Regions from separate parts of the Pseudomonas sp. MYb327 genome, predicted to be linked through region 2. Evidence: riboswitches for the same ligand, from Rfam matches in the RefSeq annotation. Region 2 holds a riboswitch; the other holds the start of a gene.
The links. Region 2 has a riboswitch for cobalamin ahead of cobO (cob(I)yrinic acid a,c-diamide adenosyltransferase). Riboswitches for the same ligand answer to the same signal wherever they lie in the genome.
Positions count from the first base shown of each region.

Region 1: it holds a riboswitch for cobalamin, as region 2 does, so the genes downstream of both, ABVN21_RS07420 (CbtB-domain containing protein) here and cobO (cob(I)yrinic acid a,c-diamide adenosyltransferase) in region 2, are expected to answer to the same signal.

Region 1 is NZ_CP159258.1:1,643,463-1,646,928, reverse strand. It holds gene cobN (cobaltochelatase subunit CobN) at 1-313, opposite strand, end outside; gene cobW (cobalamin biosynthesis protein CobW) at 317-1,384, opposite strand; cobalamin riboswitch at 1,483-1,695, opposite strand; cobalamin riboswitch at 1,797-2,022, shown strand; gene ABVN21_RS07420 (CbtB-domain containing protein) at 2,144-2,338, shown strand; gene ABVN21_RS07415 (CbtA family protein) at 2,350-3,054, shown strand; gene ABVN21_RS07410 (cobalamin biosynthesis protein) at 3,051-3,464, shown strand.
Region 2 is NZ_CP159258.1:808,008-811,473, forward strand. It holds gene ABVN21_RS03680 (sorbosone dehydrogenase family protein) at 1-471, opposite strand, end outside; gene ABVN21_RS03685 (hypothetical protein) at 539-1,123, opposite strand; cobalamin riboswitch at 1,275-1,506, shown strand; gene cobO (cob(I)yrinic acid a,c-diamide adenosyltransferase) at 1,588-2,199, shown strand; gene ABVN21_RS03695 (cobyrinate a,c-diamide synthase) at 2,196-3,466, shown strand, end outside.

The DNA of each region.
Region 1 (3,466 bases), 840 kb from region 2:
GTGACAATTCCACCAACCGCTCGACGCCGTAACGCCAATAGGCGATGCCGCCGTGCAGCGAAATCAAGATGACCTTCGCGTGGCGCAGCACTTCGTCGATGTACAGATCGACCGACGCATGGTTCTGCACCTGCATCGGGTTGGCCAGGCGCACGCTCGGGTAATCGTCGGGCAATTGCTGCGCCGCTTCGGCGAGCAGCGCCAGGCTGGAATCGCCGCTGCACAGGATCACCAGCTCGGCGGGGGTTTGTCCAAGGTCGGCAATGTTGTCATCCGACACGAAACCGCCGGGCTGGGTCCTGAGCAGGTGCATGACTTACACGCTGAGCGCGGCGCGCAATTGCGCTTCGAGCAACGCGGCATCCAGTGCCTGGCCGATCAACACCAGACGCGTCGTGCGTGCTTCTTCAGCGCCCCACTGACGGTCGAAGTGTTTGTCGAAACGCGTGCCCACACCCTGGATCAGCAGGCGCATCGGCTTGCTCGGGATCGCGGCGAAACCCTTGACGCGCAGGATGCCGTGCTGGACCACCAATTGGGTCAGCGCGTCCATCAACAGGCTTTCGTCGGATGCCGGCAGTTCGATGGAAATGGAATCGAACGCGTCGTGATCGTGGTCATCATGATCGTCATCGTCGTGGTGATGATCGTGATGGCTGTGGCGGCTATCGATGTGTTCTTCGGAACCGGCGCCGAGGCCGATCAGTACGTCCAGTGGCAAGCGACCGCTGCTGGCTTCGATTACCTTCACTGCCGGCGGCAATTCTTCGGCAACTTCCAGGCGTACACGGGCCAGGTCTTCGGGGCTGATCAGGTCGGCCTTGTTGAGGATCACCAAATCGGCGCTGGACAGTTGGTCGGCGAACAGCTCGTGCAGCGGTGATTCGTGATCCAGATTCGGGTCGAGTTTGCGCTGAGCGTCGACTTGATCCGGGAATGCGGCGAAAGTGCCGGCGGCCACGGCCGGGCTGTCGACCACGGTGATCACCGCGTCAACGGTGCAGGCGCTGCGGATTTCCGGCCACTGGAAGGCCTGGACCAGCGGTTTTGGCAGGGCCAGGCCGGAAGTTTCGATGAGGATGTGGTCGAGGTCGCCACGACGGGCCACCAGTTCGCGCATCACCGGGAAGAACTCTTCCTGGACGGTGCAGCACAGGCAGCCGTTGGCCAGTTCATAGACGCGGCCGTTGGCTTCTTCTTCGGTGCAACCGATGGAGCACTGCTTGAGGATTTCGCCGTCGATGCCCAGCTCGCCGAACTCGTTGACGATCACCGCGATTCGACGGCCCTGGGTGTTGTCGAGCATGTGCCGCAGCAAGGTGGTTTTGCCCGAGCCGAGGAAGCCGGTAACGATGGTGACGGGGAGTTTGGCCAGTGTTTTCATCGGATGCCCTTTGGCAAGGTGGCGGGCATTCGGGACGAGAACCGGCAACGCACAAGCGCGCCAGAAGCGTTCGCCACCGGATCACCCCGCCCGGTTGTAGTGAGAATCTGTATCGAGGCAGGTCTCCTGGCTGACGGTGTGCCAGTCACTTGACTGGCGTTCGCTGCGCCTTCCCGCGGGCTCAAGGCTTGAGCGTGCAGTGGCGTGGCAGCGAACATCACCGTTCACAGTTGCGGGGGCAGCCGCGGCATTGACCGCGTTCCCTTCTTAGCTTCGACAAACGCCGAAGAACCTCGAAAGCGCAAGGCTACGCATCGTATTGGGGCGGGTCAATGTCCGTGAGGCGCCCAACCTCCCCTGTGCCGCAAACGAGAACCCTTGCCAATTGACGCCCGCCCCTCGCCCATGCTCTCCTACGCACCTTGTTACGGGTGCCCTTCACAGGGTGAAACGGGAAACCGGTGAATCATGTGCTTTACTCAAAGCCATGTCAGTCCGGTGCTGCCCCCGCAACGGTAAGCGAGCGAAGCGTCAGATCCACTGTGCCATTGCGGCATGGGAAGGTGATGCTTGCAGGTCAAGGCTAACGCCTGCGCCCCTCGTGAGCCCGGAGACCGGCCCGCAACACAAAGTGACCAATACGATCACTGAATCAACAAACCCGCGGTGGGCGGGCGCTGTTCGAACCTCTGCGCGCTCGGTCGTGCCGGGTTCTGCTCGCGCTCTTATTCCCCCGCTGACAGCACAAAGGGAAGCGCCATGTCGATCATCAGCAGCACCGGCCACAGCACCACCGCCAGCAGCACCACTACCCTCACTCAACGCCTGACCGCCGCCATTTGTGCGTCGATCCTCGGTGCGTGCCTGGTGTATTTTGCCGGTTTCTCGCACATCGAAGCAGTCCACAACGCTGCCCACGATACGCGCCACAGCGCCGCGTTCCCATGCCATTGAGACCTGCCGACATGATCAAGCGTATTGCGCAAACTGCAGGTTTCACCGGTCTGTTGGCCGCCCTGCTGCTCACCCTGCTGCAAAGTCTCTGGGTGTCTCCGCTGATTTCACAAGCCGAAACCTACGAGAAATCGGAACCCGCCGCGGTTGAAGTCCACGAACATGCCGCTGGAGTCGCGGCTCACACCCACGATGCCGAAGCCTGGGCGCCGGAAGACGGCTGGCAGCGCGTGCTGTCGACCACCGGTGGCAACCTGGTGGTGGCTGTCGGCTTCGCCCTGATGCTCGCCGGTCTCTACACCTTGCGCGCGCCAACCAAAACTTCTCAAGGCCTGCTCTGGGGCCTGGCCGGTTACGCAACTTTCGTGCTGGCGCCGACGCTTGGCTTACCGCCTGAACTGCCAGGCACCGCCGCTGCCGATCTGGCACAGCGACAAATCTGGTGGATCGGTACGGCTTCCTCCACCGCTGTCGGCATTGCACTGATCGTATTCAGCCGCCACTGGCTGATGAAACTCTTCGGCGTGGCGATCCTCGCCGTTCCTCACGTGATTGGCGCGCCGCAACCGGAGGTGCATTCGATGCTCGCCCCGGAAGCCCTTGAAGCGCAGTTCAAAATCGCTTCGCAGTTGACCAACGTGGCATTCTGGCTGGCCTTGGGCCTGATCAGCGCCTGGTTGTTCCGCCGCAAAAGCGATGGTCCATACCACGCATGACGGATCCCGGCACAGCGCCGACCCTGGTGGTCGGCCTGGGCTGCCAACGAGGCTGTCCCGTCAGCACGCTACGAGCGTTGCTTGATCAGGCACTGCAAGCGCACCAAATAGACATCCATGAAATCACGGCCCTGGCGAGTATCGACTTGAAGCGTGATGAGCCGGCCCTGATAGAACTCGCTGAGCAGCTTGGTCTGGAAGTGATGTATTTCAGTAGCGCACAGTTAGCCGGTTATCAGCCGCAACTTAGCCATCATTCGGACATCGCGTTCGAGCGCACGGGCTGCTATGGCGTGGCGGAAAGTGCCGCGCTGGCCCTGGCTGAACAGCTTGATAATGCACCGGCGAAACTGCTCATCCGGCGACAAAAATACGCCCAGGCCACTCTGGCATTGGCTGGCGCGGCATAAAA
Region 2 (3,466 bases):
GCCGAAGGGCGAGTTGAGGTTTTCCAAGAACACCGTGCGAGTTTCCGCGATGCCGTCGTGATCCTTGTCTCGCAGCAGCGTAATGCGATTCGGGCTGGGAACAGCCGCGCCGGCGCGCCCCATGACTTTCTTCATGACCCAGCCCTTGATGCCTTTGCCGTCATCGGGTTTGGGCGGGGCGTTGGTTTCGGCCACCAGCACATCACCGTTGGGCAGTACATAGAGCCAGCGCGGGTGATCAAGGCCGTCGGCAAACGCTGCCACTTGCGTGCCGGCAGCGGCGACGGGTTTTGCGCCCTCCGGCCAGCCGATGGCCGCGGCGATGTTCACTGTCGGGACCAGTGTCTTGTTCGGTTCTGGCAACTTGGGCGACGGGCCGGTGCCGTCGGAGACTTGCAGGCTGGAGGTTTCACCGCAAGCGGCGAGCCCTCCGGCGAGCGCGATAACGAGAACGAGCTGGGGCTTGCGCATACTGATCTTCCCTATGAATGCTGTGACCTAATCAATAGAGAAGCGAGGATGCGCGATGGTTCAACCGTCAGCCGCGAGCTTCCTTGAACAGTACGGCAATGCCGGGGTGGTAGTTGCCACCTTCGTTGCGCAATTTGCGGTAGGCGTAGGGGAAATACCAGGCCACGGCGCAGGTGTGCTCCTTTTGCAGGTCATCGACCATGTCTTGAAGTTCTTCCGGGGTGGCGCCGTGCTGGGTTTTTTGCGGGGCAACGAACAGGCAGCCGAGTTTCAGGTCGCTGGCGTAGCTGATCTTCCTGGCGTCGCTGGTGACATCGAGCAACGCCTGGGTCAGGTTCAAGCTGTTGACCCGTGGCCAGCGTTGCGTGGTTTGAAGCCAGGCCTTGGCGTCGGGTGTGGCGATGAATAGATCGGCGCGGCCGTTGCGTTCGCCTTCTTCGATCTGTTTGCGGGTGGGCGATTGTTGCAGGGTGATCATCTCTGCCGCCCACGCGGCAGCGGAGAGCAGGCCGAGGTTGGCTTTTTCATCCATCCAGTAAGGCGTTTCATTGTCGCCGCGCACGGCGTTGTAGCGGTCGATACAGTCAAACCAGCGTTCCAGCGCAGGGCGCAGGAATTCCAGCTTCGGATTGCTGATGATCATGCCTTGCATGGGGCTTACTCTTGTTATTATGTTTAAGGTTATGGCTCTTTGATATCACTGCTTCGAGTGTGGCACAAGATTGCCGTCAGTTTGTTGATCAACGGCAGTTATTCGCTCTCGAGTCCCGTCTTCAATTGACGCTCCACCCCCAACCCTCTAACCTTCGCGGCTTGTTTCAGGTGCTCTGTGGCTTGGGTCGACAGAGTGAAACAGGGAAGCCGGTGAGTGAGCGTTTTCAATCGATGAAACTCATGATCCCGGCGCTGCCCCCGCAACGGTAAATGAGTGAAAGGCTGCGCCTTGAGCCACTGTGTCGACTGACATGGGAAGGCGCGCAGCCAGGCCAACGCCGCTCATGAGCCCGGAGACCGGCCTGATCCATCCAAGCGGCATCACGGTGGGCGATGCCAGGCTTCTTGCCGTCTTTTCTTGTGCCTGCCCGCCGTTATCCAGCCTCAACGGAGAGCTCCCCCATGACTGATACCCCTGATCGTGACGAACGTCACCTGGCGCGCATGCTGCGCAAAAAAGCCGTGATCGACGAACGCATCGCCAACTCTCCGAATGAATGCGGCCTGTTGTTGGTGCTGACCGGCAACGGCAAAGGCAAGAGCAGTTCGGCGTTCGGCATGCTCGCCCGCGCAATGGGCCATGGCATGCACTGCGGCGTGGTGCAGTTCATCAAGGGGCGCAACAGTACGGGCGAAGAGTTGTTCTTCCGACGTTTTCCAGAACAAGTGCGTTTTCATGTGATGGGCGAGGGCTTCACTTGGGAAACCCAGGATCGCCAGCGCGACATCGCCGCCGCCGAAGCGGCGTGGGCGGTATCACAGCAATTGCTGCGCGATCCGTCCATCGGCCTGGTGGTACTGGACGAATTGAACATCGCCCTCAAGCACGGCTATCTGGATCTGGACCAAGTGCTCAGCGATTTGCAGGCGCGACCGCCGATGCAGCACGTGGTGGTCACCGGTCGTGGCGCCAAGCCGGAAATGATCGAATTGGCCGACACCGTCACTGAAATGGGCATGATCAAGCACGCTTTTCAGGCCGGGATCAAAGCGCAAAAAGGCGTGGAGCTGTGAATCAACCTCGTCATTGCCCGGCGGTATTGATCGCCGCGCCGGCGTCTGGTCAGGGCAAGACTACGGTCACCGCCGCACTGGCCCGTTTGCATCGCAATCAGGGGCGCAAGGTTCGCGTGTTCAAGTGCGGCCCGGACTTTCTCGACCCGATGATTCTCGAGCGCGCCAGCGGAGCGCCGGTGTATCAACTGGACATGTGGATGGTCGGCGAGCAGGAAAGTCGCCGACTGTTGTGGGAAGCCGCCGCTGAAGCTGACTTGATTCTGATCGAAGGCGTCATGGGTCTGTTCGACGGCACGCCGTCCAGCGCTGACCTGGCGCGGCACTTTGGCGTGCCGGTGCTCGGTGTGATCGACGGCACCGCCATGGCACAGACCTTTGGTGCGCTGGCCCTGGGCCTGGCGCGCTATCAGTCCGACTTGCCGTTTGCCGGCGTGTTGGCCAACCGCGTGGGCACCGTGCGTCACGCGCAATTGCTCGAAGGCAGTCTGACCGAAGGACTGCGCTGGTACGGCGCGTTGTCCCGGGAAACCGGAATCGAATTGCCCAGCCGCCATCTCGGACTGGTTCAGGCCAGCGAGTTGAATGATCTCGACGTGCGTCTCGATGCAGCGGCCGAAGCGTTGGCCAGCAGTTGCGAGGTTGCGCTGCCGCCTGCGGTGGAATTCGGCGCGCCGGATGTGATCGACGTCGAACCTCTACTGAGCGGTGTGCGCATTGCCGTGGCCCGTGACGAAGCGTTTGCCTTCACCTATGGCGCCAGCCTGGATTTGCTGCGGGAGATGGGCGCCGAACTGTCGTTCTTCTCGCCGATCCGCGACGCTGGTTTGCCGGAGGCCGACAGCTTGTATCTGCCGGGCGGCTATCCGGAATTGCACCATGTCGCGCTGTCGCAAAACACGGCGATGCTTGAGGCGATCCGCGCGCACCATGCTGCCGGCAAGCCGTTGCTGGCCGAGTGTGGCGGCATGCTTTATTTGCTCGATTCGTTGACCGATGTTGAAGGTACGCGTGCGGAACTGGTCGGTTTGCTGGCCGGTGATGCGGTGATGCAGAAGCGTCTGGCTGCATTGGCGCTGCAAGCGGTGGAACTGCCGGAAGGTTCGTTGCGCGGGCACACCTATCATCATTCGCTGACTACGACCGAGCTCGTGCCGATTGCTCGGGGCTTGAGTCCTAACGGCGGGCGTGGGGCGGAGGCGGTTTATCGTGAGGGGCGGATGACGGCTTCGTACGTGCACTTCTATTTTCCGTCCAATCCGTCTGC